Regions from separate parts of the Anaerospora sp. genome, predicted to be linked through region 2. Evidence: riboswitches for the same ligand, from Rfam matches in the RefSeq annotation. Region 2 holds a riboswitch; the other holds the start of a gene.
What was found. A riboswitch is a leader RNA that binds a small molecule or an ion and turns the genes downstream of it on or off. The one in region 2 is predicted to bind cobalamin.

Region 1: linked by a shared signal. The riboswitch ahead of cobT (nicotinate-nucleotide--dimethylbenzimidazole phosphoribosyltransferase) and the one ahead of RTR76_RS14535 (sirohydrochlorin cobaltochelatase) in region 2 are both predicted to bind cobalamin.

What each region holds. Positions count from the first base shown of each region.
Region 1 covers NZ_DALZUO010000008.1:24,651-32,335, forward strand. Annotated here, with positions in the region: gene RTR76_RS08660 (extracellular solute-binding protein) at 108-1,427, opposite strand; gene cobT (nicotinate-nucleotide--dimethylbenzimidazole phosphoribosyltransferase) at 1,582-2,673, opposite strand; gene cobT (nicotinate-nucleotide--dimethylbenzimidazole phosphoribosyltransferase) at 2,703-3,761, opposite strand; cobalamin riboswitch at 3,860-4,056, opposite strand; gene RTR76_RS08675 (DUF6385 domain-containing protein) at 4,170-5,027, opposite strand; gene RTR76_RS08680 (DUF6385 domain-containing protein) at 5,101-6,438, opposite strand; gene RTR76_RS08685 (glycosyltransferase) at 6,620-7,685, shown strand, end outside.
Region 2 covers NZ_DALZUO010000019.1:20,671-28,355, forward strand. Annotated here, with positions in the region: gene RTR76_RS14505 (ABC transporter permease) at 1-395, opposite strand, end outside; gene RTR76_RS14510 (ABC transporter ATP-binding protein) at 395-1,234, opposite strand; gene RTR76_RS14515 (ABC transporter ATP-binding protein) at 1,249-2,052, opposite strand; gene RTR76_RS14520 (FecCD family ABC transporter permease) at 2,053-3,012, opposite strand; gene RTR76_RS14525 (ABC transporter substrate-binding protein) at 3,071-4,048, opposite strand; gene cobI (precorrin-2 C(20)-methyltransferase) at 4,070-4,774, opposite strand; gene RTR76_RS14535 (sirohydrochlorin cobaltochelatase) at 4,914-5,831, opposite strand; cobalamin riboswitch at 6,006-6,188, opposite strand; gene RTR76_RS14540 (polysaccharide deacetylase family protein) at 6,292-7,095, opposite strand; gene RTR76_RS14545 (B12-binding domain-containing radical SAM protein) at 7,291-7,685, opposite strand, start outside.

The DNA of each region.
Region 1 (7,685 bases), on a different contig from region 2:
CTCCTACAAGCACACTTGTCCTAAAATTTGCAGTCCTGCTTAAGTACTAGTGATTAAGATGGTGCGGCTAGCAAGAAGCCGCACCATCCCTATTCTCTTCAAAAAAACTATTTACCTTCACCGGACTTCTGCAGCAATTCGTTTACTTTCGCATTTGCTTCAGTAGCCAGGCTTTGGATATCGGCAGTACCGCCGGATTCAATTGATTTTACAATTACGTCTCCAATAGCATCGCGTGCTTCAACAACAGCTGTCATGAGCGGACGATCATAAGGAGTTGCCGTTGCAGCTGTTTTCTTGGCAATATCAGCAAGACCAGGCTGCAGCTTAGCTGTGATTTCAGAATCACTCCAGATGGAATTACGTGCAGTTGTGTTGCCTGCCAATTGAGCTTTTTTCATTGTTTCTTTGCTGGACAGCCATTTTACAAATTCCCAGGCAGCATCTTTATTCTTGGATTGCGCCGATACAGATACGGCCCATGGAACTACGTTAAAGGGCTTAAAGCCAGAGGGTCCGGCAGGAAATGGTGCCAGTCCGACTTTATCAGCTATTTTGGATTTTTGCGGATCAAGAAGTCCGGGTAATAAAGTACTCGCGTCAGTCCACATAGCAACCTTACCGCTCGCCATCAAAGCTTGTGCTTGCGGCCAGCTCATATTGGTTACGCCGGGAGGTCCGTACTCTTTTAAAATTCTGCCGTAAAATTGAATAGCTTTTACAGCTTCAGGTGTATCAATAACCGATTTTCCATCTTTCAGGAAGTCTCCACCAAATTCAAACAGGTAGCTGGAGAACTGTGTTACAGCAGCACCGCGCTGGCCTCGTGAAACGATACCATAGATATCTTTTTCCGGGTTATGCAGTTTTTTGGCTGCTGCTTCTAACTCTTCTAAAGTGGTAGGTGGCTTTAAGCCTGCCTGTTCAAACAAGTCTTTGCGGTAAAACAGCATCTGCCATTCACTTACAATTGGCACTGCATATGTAGTACCATTTAAGGTTGTTGCTTCAACAGCAGATTTTTGGAAATCTGCCCAATCCCAGGCTGCAGGCGTTTTGTTTGCATCACTGAGGTACGGATTCAATGGCTCATACCATTTATTTTTGGAGAACAACCGGCCTTCTTGCAGAGGCCGTGTCATAAATACGTCGATGGTGGAAGAGCCGGAAGTCATTTCAACTGTCAGTTTTTGAGTCAGTTGGTCCTCAAAATAGCTTTCCATGTTTACTTTAATGCCGGTTTGTTTTTCGAATTCAGGAATTAGAGCCTTAATCGCTTCGGGGTAAGGATGGTTAGTTGCGACAAAACGAATTGTTTTGCCAGCAAATTTTTGTCCGTCCTGCTGTGCTTCCTGTTTTTTACCTCCACAGCCGGTAAATAGCAGGGTTAGCGACAGCAGCATAATAAATAATGGCCACCGTTTCATTTGGAAATCCCTCCTGTTGTCTTTGTTGGCAATTTTACTGCATGTCCCTCCACAAACGCAGAGAACATGCAATTTCAGAATATAATATTCTGTATTTTTTCCAACCTACCTGCTTAATGTGAAAATTAATTTCTAAAATCGTAATATTTTTTATTTAATCTTTCACATTCTTTGTTTGCTTCAGTGCACCGGGACCATCTTGCGCTACCTCAACTTCGGCCTCGCCAAATGTCTTCATGTCATTAATGACATGCAAAGCTGCATTAACCAGCGACATTCCCAAGGCGGCTCCTGTTCCTTCTCCCAGCCGCATATCCAAATGCAGGTGGGCAGCAACTCCAATCATATCCAGTGCAACTTTATGAGCAGGCTCAGTGGAAATATGTGATCCTATGAGATAGTCTTTGACATTTGGTGCAATTTTAACCGCAATAAGTGCTGCTGCCGTCGTAATCAATCCATCTACTATAACTGCGGCCCCGCCTGAAGCAGCGGCCAGGATAACGCCAACCAATCCGGCAATTTCCAACCCGCCAACTTTGCTCAAAACTGCAATGGGATCATTACTGTCAGGCTGATTAACGGCTAAAGCGGTTTCAATCACCTGAATTTTTTTGTTAAAAATTTCATTGGAAATTCCCGTACCTCGACCGCATAGCTCAGCAACAGGCAAACTGCTATAGCAGGCGATAATTGCTGTGGCGGCAGTAGTATTGGCGATTCCCATTTCTCCCAGTCCTAAAACGCGCGAACCTTTCGCAATTTCCTGGCGGGCTATCTTGATCCCCACTTCAATTGCCTTGCGTGCCTGTTCCAGAGTCATCGCCGGGCCAACGGCAATATTCCCTGTCCCCAAGGCGATCTTTTCATGATGCAGCTCAAGTACAGGCGGCAGCTCATTCGCCACACCGATATCAACTAGCGCAAGCTGGGCGCCAACATGCTCTGCAAATATTGTTACAGCAGCCCCACCGTCTATATAATTTTTTACCATCTGCACTGTTACCTGCTGCGGATAAGCACTTACCCCTTCTACTGCTACTCCGTGATCAGCCGCCATCAAAATGATACTCTTCTTGATATTTTGCGGCCGGGGAAGACCGGTAATGCCTGCCATTTGAAGAGCCAAGTGTTCAAAAGAATGTAAACTATTTAAAGGTTTTGTTAAGTTATCCAGCCTCAGCTGGCACTTTTCCATGGCTATTCGATCTAACGGCTGTATTAAAGAGATGCTTTCTTCAATCATCTTCTATCCTCCTGCGAATATTTCCCACCCTATAATTGTCTGGAGACCCCTGCATTTTCAAAAGTCTTCATATTATTGACCATTTTGACTGAAATCGTCAGCATATCCACTACTACCGAGGCCCCAATTGCCTCTCCCAAGCGGACACCCATGTCCACACACGCCTCAAGATTCAAAAAGCGCAATGCCAGAATATGAGCAGGCTCACCGGATAAATGAGAGGCAAACATATAATCTTTACAGATAGGATGAATCGCATTGGCGATCAGTGCAGCGGCAGTAGTATTCAACCCATCAATAATAACTGCACATTTATTAGCCGCTGCGCCCAGCACAACTCCAGCTAATGCGCCAATTTCAAAGCCGCCTACTTTAGCCAGTACATCAATACCATCCTGCCTGTCTGGCTTATTAACTTCTAATCCACGGCGCACAGCATTGATTTTTACGATCATTCGTTGATCGGATATTCCTGTTCCCCGCCCGGTAACTTGCTCCGGAGTGAATCCAGTGAAAGCAGATACGATAGCGGCGCTGGCAGTCGTATTGCCGATTCCCATTTCGCCTAAGCTGAAACTATTGTACCCCAGCTTTACCCGGTCATTAACAATTTCAATTCCTGTTTCAATCGCCTGTATCGCCTGCTCACGTGTCATGGCCGGCCCTTGTGTAAAATCCTCGGTCCCATATGCTATTTTACGCTGCAAAAGGCCGGGAACATGGGATAAGTCACCCGCGACTCCCATATCTGCAACCACCATATCAGCACCGCAATAATTAGCAAATGCATTGGCACTGGCCCCTTTGGCGACAAGATAGTTCGCAGTCATCCCCAGTGTTGTCTCTATCGGATAGGCACTAATGCCCTGTCTGGCAACGCCATGATCGGCACAAGTAATTACCATACAAGTACGTGGCAGTTCGGGGTGCACCTGTCCGACAATACCTGCATATTGTTTAACCATGCTTTCCAAGCGTCCAAGGCTGCCTTGCGGTTTAATCAGGCTGTCCAGACGGCTTTGCACCTTCTCCATCGTCACTGCATCAGGCAGCACAATTTTCTGTAGCGTTTCTTGCAATAAACTCATAACTGACCTCCATTATCCTGAATTACTGAATTTGCAAATTTGGGAAAAAATAAAAGGCCTCTTTGGTAACTCCAAAAAAGCCTTCTTTTCCATGAAGGATGTTAGCACGGTATCAAGGCAGGTCTCCTGGCTCCCGAATCATCGACGATTTGCGCCTTCCCCTTTTACGAGTGGCATTGCAAGATCTCACCGGTACAGTGGTGGGCCCGCGCCTATGCAAGATGTTGTTATCCCGCTCAGACTTCCCTATTCTCCCCCAACAAACGTTGGCGGCACCTCAACCGCTTTTATCCAATTGATGTCATTATAGCAGGACATATTCCTGCCGTCAACGCACATCTGCTTGTCCTGCCATCTTATCCGATGCAGCAACTCCTTTACGAAAATCGGCTATGTACGAACAGTAGGCTATGCTAAATAACCTCGCACACATATAGCAAGACTAGCGCTCTGGCCTGATTCATCAGACTGGAAAACTAGACGGGCATATTTAGCTATGCTATTAGGAATAAGCGGCTTTGTTTCTCCTGGCCTTATGGAGTTCAGTTCGCCTTCGGTAATCCAGTTTATCCCGTCAGGACTGATTTGCAGTGCGATTAAGGCACCGCTTTTCCCTGTATTAATAACAAAGTAAGTGTACATGTATTGCAATACATTCAAAGTACACGCTGTTTGGACCACACTACCTGTGCTCACCCTGCAATCGAACTCAAGTGTGGGATTGCAATTCTGAGCAGGACTGTAGTCAATAAATGATATATGTAAAGCTGGCCAGCAAAGGGAATTACAGCAATTTCTGCTGCAAAATCCGCTAATGCCAGATTGCTTGCTATAACTGTTGTCAGCTGGTTTCAAAAGAATTCCTAAGTTTGCTGCTGTACCACTATGCCATTCTTGAACTAACGGAGTAATGTCAAAATCAATAAATTTATTATTGCCTTGAATAACTGACAGGCAAACAGGAACAGGATCAATGATAAGGTCCTGTAAGCGAACCCTATTTTCCTTCCACGGAGAAAGTATCCGATGGACAGCAATCGCTTTCTTCCGATTAGGAAAAAGATTTTCATATAAATAAAGTGTAAGCGTCCCATTGACGATTGCCTGCATCAAAGGCAGCGAAGCAGTATCAAAAGCAAGTAATGATTGAAAAACTTCCCTTTCCTTGCCAACAAGCAATGTATACTTGTCACAAAGCTGCCGCCCCTGTTTGCTGGTGGTTGCTGTAGCGGCGCGAATAGGCGGCTTAACCGTCTTCACCCCCATCCAACGATTCCCTCCTTACTTATGTATTTTGTCTCCAACAAAAGGTTGGAGACAAAATGCCTTACAGATTCTATTATGAGGTTTGACCCTGGAAGAATATCGTGAGATCAACTGAACTAGCTGCATTGACAGCAGAATAATATACCCGGGCATATTTTAAGAATACTGATGCTACTAGACAATCTGCACTTCCCGGGCTCAAAGTAACCACAGAGCTGTTATCGAACCAGTTTATCGCATCTGGACTTACCTGCAGCTTAGCCGCAGCCTGAGCATTAGGTTCTGATGTTGACTGATTAACCAAACCAAACGAATACTGGGCTACACCAAGTACGACATATGGATTAGATGGTGAGCCGGCTATATCCACAATACCAGTCTTCGCTTCGGTTACATCAGTTGTAGCCAATGCAGAAACTACAGACAGACCTGCACTGGTAATCAGCAAGCCACCAGTAGGCGGTGTTACACTTAATCCTGCTGCAGGAGCAGTTACAACCAGACCGTTTGCAGGTCCTGTTACACTCAAGCCCGATGCAGGCGCGGTAACGATCAGTCCATTCGCAGGACCGGTTACACTTAAGCCTGATGCAGGGGCAGTTACCAGCAAGCCATTAGCAGGCGCTGTTATGGCAAAGCCGTCGACAGGCGGTGTTACGCTTAATCCCGACGCGGGAGCAGTTACAATTAAGCCATTCACTGGTCCTGTGACACTTAAGCCTGACGCGGGAGCGGTAACGATCAGTCCATTCGCAGGACCGGTTACACTTAAGCCCGATTCAGGGGCAGTTACCAGCAAGCCATTAGCAGGCGCTGTTATGGCAAAGCCGTCGACAGGCGGTGTTACGCTTAATCCCGACGCGGGGGCAGTTACAATTAAACCGTTTACTGGTCCTGTGACACTTAAGCCCGATGCAGGGGCGGTGACGATCAGTCCATTTGCAGGACCGGTTACACTTAAGCCCGATTCAGGGGCAGTCACCAGTAAGCCATTAGCAGGTGCCGTTATGGCAAAGCCGTCAACAGGCGGTGTTACGCTTAATCCCGATGCGGGGGCAGTTACAATTAAGCCATTTACTGGTCCTGTGACACTTAATCCCGATGCAGGGGCGGTAACAATCAGTCCGTTCACCGGGCCAGTTATACTCAGGCCCGACGCGGGAGCGGTGACAATCAAACCATTCAATGGTCCTGTCACACTTAAGCCCGACGCAGGGGCGGTAACAATCAGTCCATTAATAGGCCCAGTCACGCTAAGACCGGTGTCAGCAACAGTGACCAGCAGACCGGAAACAGGGGGTGTAATTGCTAAATTACCGGCTCCATCTGTATTGATTGCTATATTTTGAGAACCAAAGATTTTTACTCGCGCCTGATCTGCTACGTCCTGGATAATTTTAAAGTTAGGCATAGATCAAACAGTCTCCCTTCCTCCAAACGATACAGTAGAATTTCTACCGTCTTTATAGATTATGTTTTTGCTTATTTATGGTGACTGTCTGGAAGGAAGTTTTTATGTCAATGCCATTTTCCTTGAACAACGAAAATACCCTGTGCATATATTGATAGTAAAACAATATGGGGTATGAAAAGTGAGTAAAAAGATTAGTTTGTGCATGATTGTGAAAAATGAAGAAATAAATTTAACCCGTTGTTTAGCTAGCATAAAAGGGTTCGTAGACGAAATTATCATAGTCGACACTGGTTCAACCGATTTGACGATTAAAGTTGCTGAAGACAATGGAGCAGTTGTCATTCCCTTTTTATGGCAAGATGATTTTAGTGCAGCCCGCAATGCCTCCCTAGAGGCAGCCTCCGGCGATTGGATTCTGTTTTTGGATGCCGACGAGGCACTGGAACCGGAAAGCGGACAAATCCTCCGCCAAGTTATTGCAGGCGAAGAGGAAGGCTTCTTTATAAAAATTATCAATTTGATTGGCTCCGAGGGCAGCATAGAAAGCTCACCGGATTTAGTATTCCGCCTGTTTCGCAACAAACCGGATTATCGCTTTCGGGGAGCGATTCACGAACAAATAGTCGATGTAATCCTCGAAAAAAACGGCCAAGCCCGCTTTCAAATAGCAGAAGGCATTGTTCTTCGGCATTACGGTTATTTAAACCAGCAGATACTGGAAAAAAACAAAAAAGTCCGCAATCTGACTATTATAAAGAAAGAATTGGATAGCAACCCGGATAATCATATGCTGCGCTACCATTATGGTATAGAACTGTACCGTGCTGACCGCTTCACAGAAGCTGCTGAAGAACTGACAAAAGCAGCTAATAACACCGATCCTAAGACCGTATACTATCCCAAATTACTGCGTTATATCGCTCTGGCTCACTATAGTGCGCAAAAATATGACTGGGCGCTAGAGGCAATAACTCTGGGTCTGCAATTTTTTCCCGATTATGCCGATCTCTATTACTATGGCGGCTTGATTCAACTCGAACAACAAAATTATGCTGCTGCTTACCAATGGTTTCACCAGGCGCTGGCTATGCCGGAGCAGCCAGCCTATTATGCACCCTTTAGCGGCAGCCGTGGCTTTCGGGCTTATTATCAGGTGGGACTCTTAGCAGAAGCATTTGGTAATGAAGAGGAAGCCTTACGGTTTTACCTGCTTAGTATCCAGGATAATGCTGAATTCACAATTG
Region 2 (7,685 bases):
AGGAAATGAGCTCCAAAGGCATAAGACAGAGCAATAATCACCACGGAAGATATCATGCCCCGCGCTACGCCGGCCAGCACTTTTCCTAGGACATAGGCCGCTGGACTAATGGGGGCGAGCAAATACTCCTCCAGCGTCTTGTGATACAGTCTGCTCATATTGACAGGTGTGCCAACAGCATTAAAGCTGATATTCATTGAATTTAGAGCAATAATGCCTGGAACGATGAAATCAAGGTAACTTCCCTGATTAACGGTAATACTGCGGCCCAGGCCCCAGCCAAAAGCAACTAGATACAAAATGGGCGAAACCATTCTAGCTAAGATATAGCGGCCCAGGCGTCTTTGGAGCACTACCCAATCCCGCCAAAAAACTGTCCAGATGTGACTAAGCATCACTCCACCACCTTCCGGCCAGTGAACTCAACAAAGACATCCTCTAAATTAGAGCGCCGAATCGCTGCTGCTGTTGTCAATACCCCAACAAAATCAGCAGCTTTTGTTCTGTCGGTAAAAAACCGGCTGTTTAAGCGGTCACCATCGTGCCACTCCACCACATATTCACCCAGGTTTTGGCAAAGCTTTGCCGGAGAATCAAGGGCAATTAGTTTTCCTTTATACATGATGGCGACCCGCTGGCATAGATTCTCTGCTTCTTCAATGTAATGAGTCGTTAATAGAACGGTCAGGCCTTCACCGGCTAGCCGTCTGACCAGTTCCCATAATCGGCGCCTCACTTGCGGATCAAGTCCCACCGTCGGCTCATCCAGAAAAAGGACCTTAGGCCGGTGCAGTAAGGCCCGCGCAATCATTAACCTGCGCTTCATCCCACCGGAAAATGTCTGTACCATATCCTGACACCGGTCTTTCAGCTCTACGAACTCAAGCAATTCTTCAATTCGCTTATGCCGCTCATCTGTCGGAATGCCATGCAGCCGTCCATGAAGCTCCAGGTTCTCCCATGCCGTCAATTCAATATCCAGATTAATATGCTGCGGAACAACACCGATAATGGTCTTGATCTGCTGTTCATCACCCGGAAACTGCAAACCACCGATTGTAATGCGCCCTTCTGTCGGTTGGGCCAGCATGGTGAGAACCCGGATAGTTGTTGTCTTACCGGCACCATTGGGACCTAATAATCCGAACAATTCTCCTTGGGGTATAGATAAATCCAGTTTATCAACAGCCGTTCTGTCCCCAAATTTTTTAACCAATCCCGCTATTTCAATCATGGCTTTTCCTCACTTTATTGACTGCAGACATTCATTGGCGCTGTCAGGCTCTGAGCCAAACACACGGGACGCCCCTGATTATCCAGCCAAATATCCGCTTCCACGCCAAATACCTCCCTGAGCATCGTGGGAGTTATCGTATCAACAGGCGTGCCACTAGCATACAAACTTCCCTGGCAAAAGACAGCTACCATATCGGAGTAACGGGCTGCATGATTCATATCATGCAGCACCATCACAATACTAATACCCTGCTCTTTATTTAACTGCGTAATTAACTCCATTATTTCCAGCTGATGGCATAAATCAAGATAAGTCGTGGGCTCATCCAGCAGTAATATCCTGGGTTTCTGGGCTAAGGCCATAGCAATCCAGGCTCGCTGCTGCTCGCCACCGGACAATGTGTTTACCCGTCTTCCAGCCAAATCTACCAGCCGTGTTTGCTCTATCGCCCATTCGACAACCAGCCGGTCCTCTTTTTCATTTCCTTTCCACCATTGCTGGTAAGGAAACCGTCCATACTCCACCAAATCTTGAACAGTCAAATCACCTGGCGCCCGTGATGCCTGATGCAAAGTCGCCAGATGACAGGCCATTTCTTTCGTGCCAAAGCTTTGAATATCTCTGCCATCTAATGCAATTGAGCCGCTTTTGAGCTTTATGTTTCGTGACAAAGCTTTAAGAAAAGTACTTTTCCCCGATCCATTCGGGCCTAATATCGATACGATCTGGCCTTGGGTGATGGACAGGCTGAGATCCTTAAGGATCGGCTTATCGCCAAAGCTAACCGAAACATTTTTTGCTTCCAGTATCGCCATTTAGGATTCCCTCCTTAATAGAAATAGAAAAAAGGGAGCTCCTATAAAAGCCATTAAAATACCAACCGGTATTTCCAGTGGCGAAAACAACGTTCTTGCCAGCGTATCGCTAAGCGTTACTACGCCGATTCCCAGCAAGGCCGATGCAGGCAGTAAAAAGCGGTAATCCGCTCCGACAAGTAAGCGAGCCGCATGAGGCACAACGAGACCGACAAAGCCCAATAACCCGACTACACTGACGGCACTGGCCGCAAGCAAGGCTGCCACCGCTGTCATCAGCAGTCTGGTAAATTCAACTTTTAGGCCTAGTCCGCGGGCGACTTCATCCCCCAGGCTTAAAACGTTAAGTCGCTTTGCACCCCAAAAGGCAAACAAACTAGCACTGATGGAATAAGGCAAAATGATGTATACATGGGGCCAACTCCGAGCGGTCAAGCCGCCTACCATCCACATTAAAGCCCCGTGAATGCGGTCACTGTACAGCACCATCAAAGCAGAAATTCCGGAGCCTAAGAACGCCGATACGGCAACCCCCGCCAGCACGATGCGGATAGGGCGGATGCCCCCCTTCCATGCCAGCAGATAAATAAGTGCCGCCGCCGCCATTGCTCCCACAAAAGCGACCGGCGTAAGCAGGAACTCCATAGCAGGAAACAGCACAAGCACAATAATTCCTGCCAGGCCCGCTCCCGATGAAATGCCGATAATATGCGGATCAGCAAGCGGGTTTTTCATAACCGCTTGCAAAATAGCACCCGATAAAGCAAGATTCAAGCCCACCAAAGCGCCTACCAGGATACGCGGCAGGCGAATATTCCAGATAATTTGTTCCTGTACACCAGCCCCGCCTGTCACAATCGCTTGAACAATGGTCGAAGCAGGAACATTTACAGCACCTTTCATGAGGCCAATGACCATTCCGCTAAGTGCAATAAGGGCAAAGACAAACAGAACCAGCATACGCCAAATTATTCTCTCCCGGCTGTCAGCCGATCGATTCACTAGCTTTTTTACGTTACTAATCATGGGCATAGATCTCTGGATATACCAATTTAGCCATATACGCTGCCGCCTCCGGAGTTCTCAGTCCAGGATTTAATAAAAAAAGCTCAGACGGTAGAAATACCAATTTCTTATCACGCACTGCCCGGAGAGTTGCCCAGGCAGGATTGCTTTCTACATCATCGCGCATTGTCTTTTCAATTTTGGCAGCATCACCCATCGTAACGACAAAGATCATATCCGGATCATTTTCTACCAGCTTTTCCAGACTGTATGGCGCATTATCGGCACCATCGTCTATCGGTCTGCTGCCGGCGGCAATATTCTTCAAGCGCAGGAACTTAGCAGTATTGCCGGCGATACTATTTTCCAGCTCTAAGGTAACACTTTTCGCTGTCGCGTGGAGAATTGCAATCTTCGTAGTCTTATCAGGCAGTTTTTTGCTGACATCCTGCAGTTTGCTCTGCATACTTTGTGTTAACGTCTGCGCTTTGTCTTTTGTGCCTGCAATCTCGCCCATTAAAGCAATCTTCTCAAATACATCATCATACGTTTTATATTTTAGAATAACAACGGGAATGTTGCTACTCTCCAAGATAGGAATCAGCTTTTCATGGAGCCCCTGCATCGCAATAACAAGATCAGGCTGCAGGGAAACTACCTTCTCAACATTAACATTGTACACAAATCCTACTTCAGGAACAGCTTGCAGCTTCTCTGCCTCAATACCAACCTTAGCAGTTGAGGTAGGGCGGCCAACTGCCTTCCCGTCTACGGCATATAGCAGTTCGAGAAAGGAAGGTGACAATACTACCACTCTCTCCGGCTTTTTAGCCAAAGAGACCGTGCGTCCCATATCATCTTTTATAGTCAGATAAGCCGGTTGCCCACTTTTCCCCGGCGAGCTCTGATTTGGCTGTCCGCCGCAGCCTGCGACCAAAAAGGTAAGCAGTATCAAGGTTGCTATCATCCTGAAACCCATACTTAATTTCAAGGCTGTAGCACCTCCCTTTGTCTAAACTTTGTTCCTGCGCGTTAAAATCGTAGATAAATAATTAATCTTTTGGTCACCAATATCCTGCAAATTATGTATAACTTGCTCATCTTCAAGTCCGCAGCGGCTAATCATTACCGCATTTTCAGCTAATCCATGATGCTGAAGTTTTTCTATCACTTCGCCGGAGTTTTTATAGACCTTCATGATGACGGCATTATCAGCCATCTCTAGGGCCTTTTCCAATTTGGCTTCATCAATCGTCGCCGGAATAATACTCAAAATATCGTTTCCTTCAACAATTGGATAGCCCAATTTGCTCGCAATTGCACAAAAAGCAGTAACTCCCGGAATCGTTTCAATCGGGTAACCGCAGTTTTCCAGTAATCGGAAAACATAAATATAAGTGCTGTAAAACATGGGATCACCTAGCGTGAGGAATACAACCTTTTTACCGGCAGCGAGCAGCTCGCTAATCGTATTTTTGTTATTTTCCCAGGCTGTGGCAAGCGTCTCATCATGAGAAACCATCGGAAAAACTAATTTTACAATCTCTACGTTCTCTTTTAAAAAGGGCTTCGCAATTTCCAGAGCAACGCTATCTTCCTTTTTCTCTGTTTTAGGCGCAATAATAATATCTGCCTCGCGAATTACATTAATTGCTTTGACTGTTAAAAGTTCGGGATCGCCGGGTCCAACACCTACACCATAAAATATTCCAGACATAATTACCTCCGTTAGCCAAATGTGTTTTATTTTTCTATTTTCAGCGATTCTCCCAAAAGCACATAAACAGTCTCAAGCCCCCTTCGGAGCCTGAGACTGTTGGGAAAGTGCAATATTGGTTTTACTAGAACAGGACGGATTATAATCCGTAAATCGCATCCCGTACATGCTGTACATAAATATCTTGGAACAAAGGATTTTCCCCTAAGCCATGAATGTATGTCTTTACCTTGAAGCCATCTTTAATGAAGGTACTTTTCCAGGAGTCATCTTCATCACCGGCCATATCATTATTCGCATGATCACCGGCAACCAGCATCAAGGGCATTAATGTAATTTCTTTATAGTTGCTTTCTTCCAATGCCTTTTGAACATCTTCCAGGTTTGGATGATCTGTTTCTTCAACAACACCAACCAAAACATTCAAACCTGCAGCTTTAAAGCGGTCTTGCAGAGCTGCATATGCAGGATTATGTTGATGAGGCGATCCATGTCCCATAAAGACAACTACGCGATCAGGCATCTGCAGCACAGGCAATTGATGTCTCAATGCGTCAGTAGCAATAGCAAAGTCATCAGGCTTGCCATTTTCACCGTTGAAGAACAGCACAGGACGTCCTACAACGAGTCTATCAAAAGCTTTGCTGTATTTGGATACAACAGCAATAACTTTTTTGTCATATTCTTCACCAGGAGTTAAATGAGTAGTTTGAATTACTACTTCTTTGAAACCTTCTTTTTGCAGCTTGTCCAAAGCTTGTTCAAGGCTGTCTATTTGGATCTTTTCATTTTCGCCGATCCGTTTTACTACAATTTTGGAAGTAAATGCACGGCGCACTTCGTAGTCAGGAAAGTTCTTCTGGATTTTGTTTTCCACACTCTCAATATTTGCTTTGCGGGAGTCAGGGAAAGTCGTACCAAAACTAACAACTACAATTGCTTTTTTAGTGTCTCCTGCTGCACTTGCAGCTTCTACACGGGAAGCGCCGAATAATCCGGTTACTGCTAGACTTCCGACCATCATTACACCTAAACAGGCTTTCATCCAATTACGCATCTGACCGCACTCCTTTACCACGTATGTTTGTCCAGATTTCACCCATGAACATCCAAATAAACCTGCGTCGAATGCACCCCAATCAACAAGAAAACCTCCCAATTACTGGGAGGTTAGATATGCATAGCAAAAGCTGTTTGCACATTAATCCCCTTCCCATCGCTCGTGGGTGTAAACGGTGATTGTCAAATAGGCAGTTCTCCTGACTCTGGCTCATTGCTTACCCAAACCTTCCCAAGACAAATGTCCCAGTGGTATAACTTGGGTTTGCTCCCCATTACAGTGGCGGGACCGCGCCGGCATCACACCGGTCTTCCCTATTAAGCCCCAAAGGGCACCTACTTCAACGATGTTCAATTAGTTTTCATTATACTCACCGATTTCAGTAATGTCAATAAACTTATTGCAAACTATACCATTGCTTTACAAATTCCGGCATTTTATGGCATACAACAATTTCCTATTTATTTCTTATAGAGTTCTTAAGCTCTTTAGCAAGTTCAATCATTTTAGTGAAGTTTAAGCGTAAATAAAAATCCACAAAGGTTCCACGGGATTTTAAAATAGGAACCCGCTCTAATTCTAGAGGATCACTATTATGATTTACTCTACCAAAATCGACAGTAAATGCTGCCTTGTATCCAGCTGCCGTAACAGCGTCTTTTACTTGTTGATTGTAAGAGCCTCCGGGATACGCCAGATAATGCACCGGATCACCCAGCCGCCACTCAATGCCTTCCTTGGATTTTACAAGCTGATGCTTCGCTTCTTCCGGCGAAACTTCAGCAAGCGGCACATGACTAAGCGTATGTGAGCCAAACTGAAAACCAGACTGCCGCATTTCCTTCACCTGATCCCAGTTCATATACCACGAGTCGTGTCCAACAACATCCGTAATTAAAAATATAATTGCAGTAAAACCGTATTTTTTCATGATGGGGTAAGCATTTGTATAATTATCGGCATAACCATCATCAAAGGTGATCAACACAGGCTTTGGCGGCAGGCTCCCCTTCTGGTAAAGGTAGGCAAACAATTGGTCTGCCGTTATTGCCGTATATCCTTTATCAGCTAAATATGCCATCTGCCTGTCAAAATTTTTAACGCTCAGCGCTAACGGATTATTAGCGTTATCTTCAACCTGATGATAATTCAATACTGGAATACCCGCTGATACATCATCGGGGGCATTGTAAAAATAACTGCCTGCTATAAGAAAACCTGCGATACACAGCAATAGAAAATAAAGTATCTTCTTTTTCAAGTCGTCACCTCATGTGATAATTATCCCGGTCACTGCCTGTAGAATAAGATCGGGCAACCAAAATAGGAATGTTTCTTTGATAAATAATACGCCATTTAACAATAAACAGCAATAGAACTTCAGCGTTATTTCGTCGGACAACCTATTTAATAAGGGGATCAGCTACTGCATAGCTGATCCCCTGGAGCTAATTCGTTATTTAATTTTTGTTTGCTGAGCCATCTGCCTGCTCTTCTGATTGATTTTTTCGATAATTTGCTCCATGTAAGTTGTACTTCCTGACATAATATCCTGCAGTGATTTACTTTTAAACTGCAACAGATCTAATCTGGTGTTGTAGCCGATTGCCTCAGTCATCATAAGATATTCATCTGAGATGTCGGTAGGAATACCGAGCTTCACAATTTCTTGTTTTAACCGACCTGTTTCTTTTAAAAGCTCAGCCCCACTCATTTCTTGCAAAGAGTAACCTAACTCCTCCCATAGTTCGACAGGCTTATAGATTGAGTACTCATATTTCATAAAATTAACAACAAAGTTTTCTTCAGCCTTAAATCCATACTTAGCTGCGTTTTCCATCCACTCGGTCT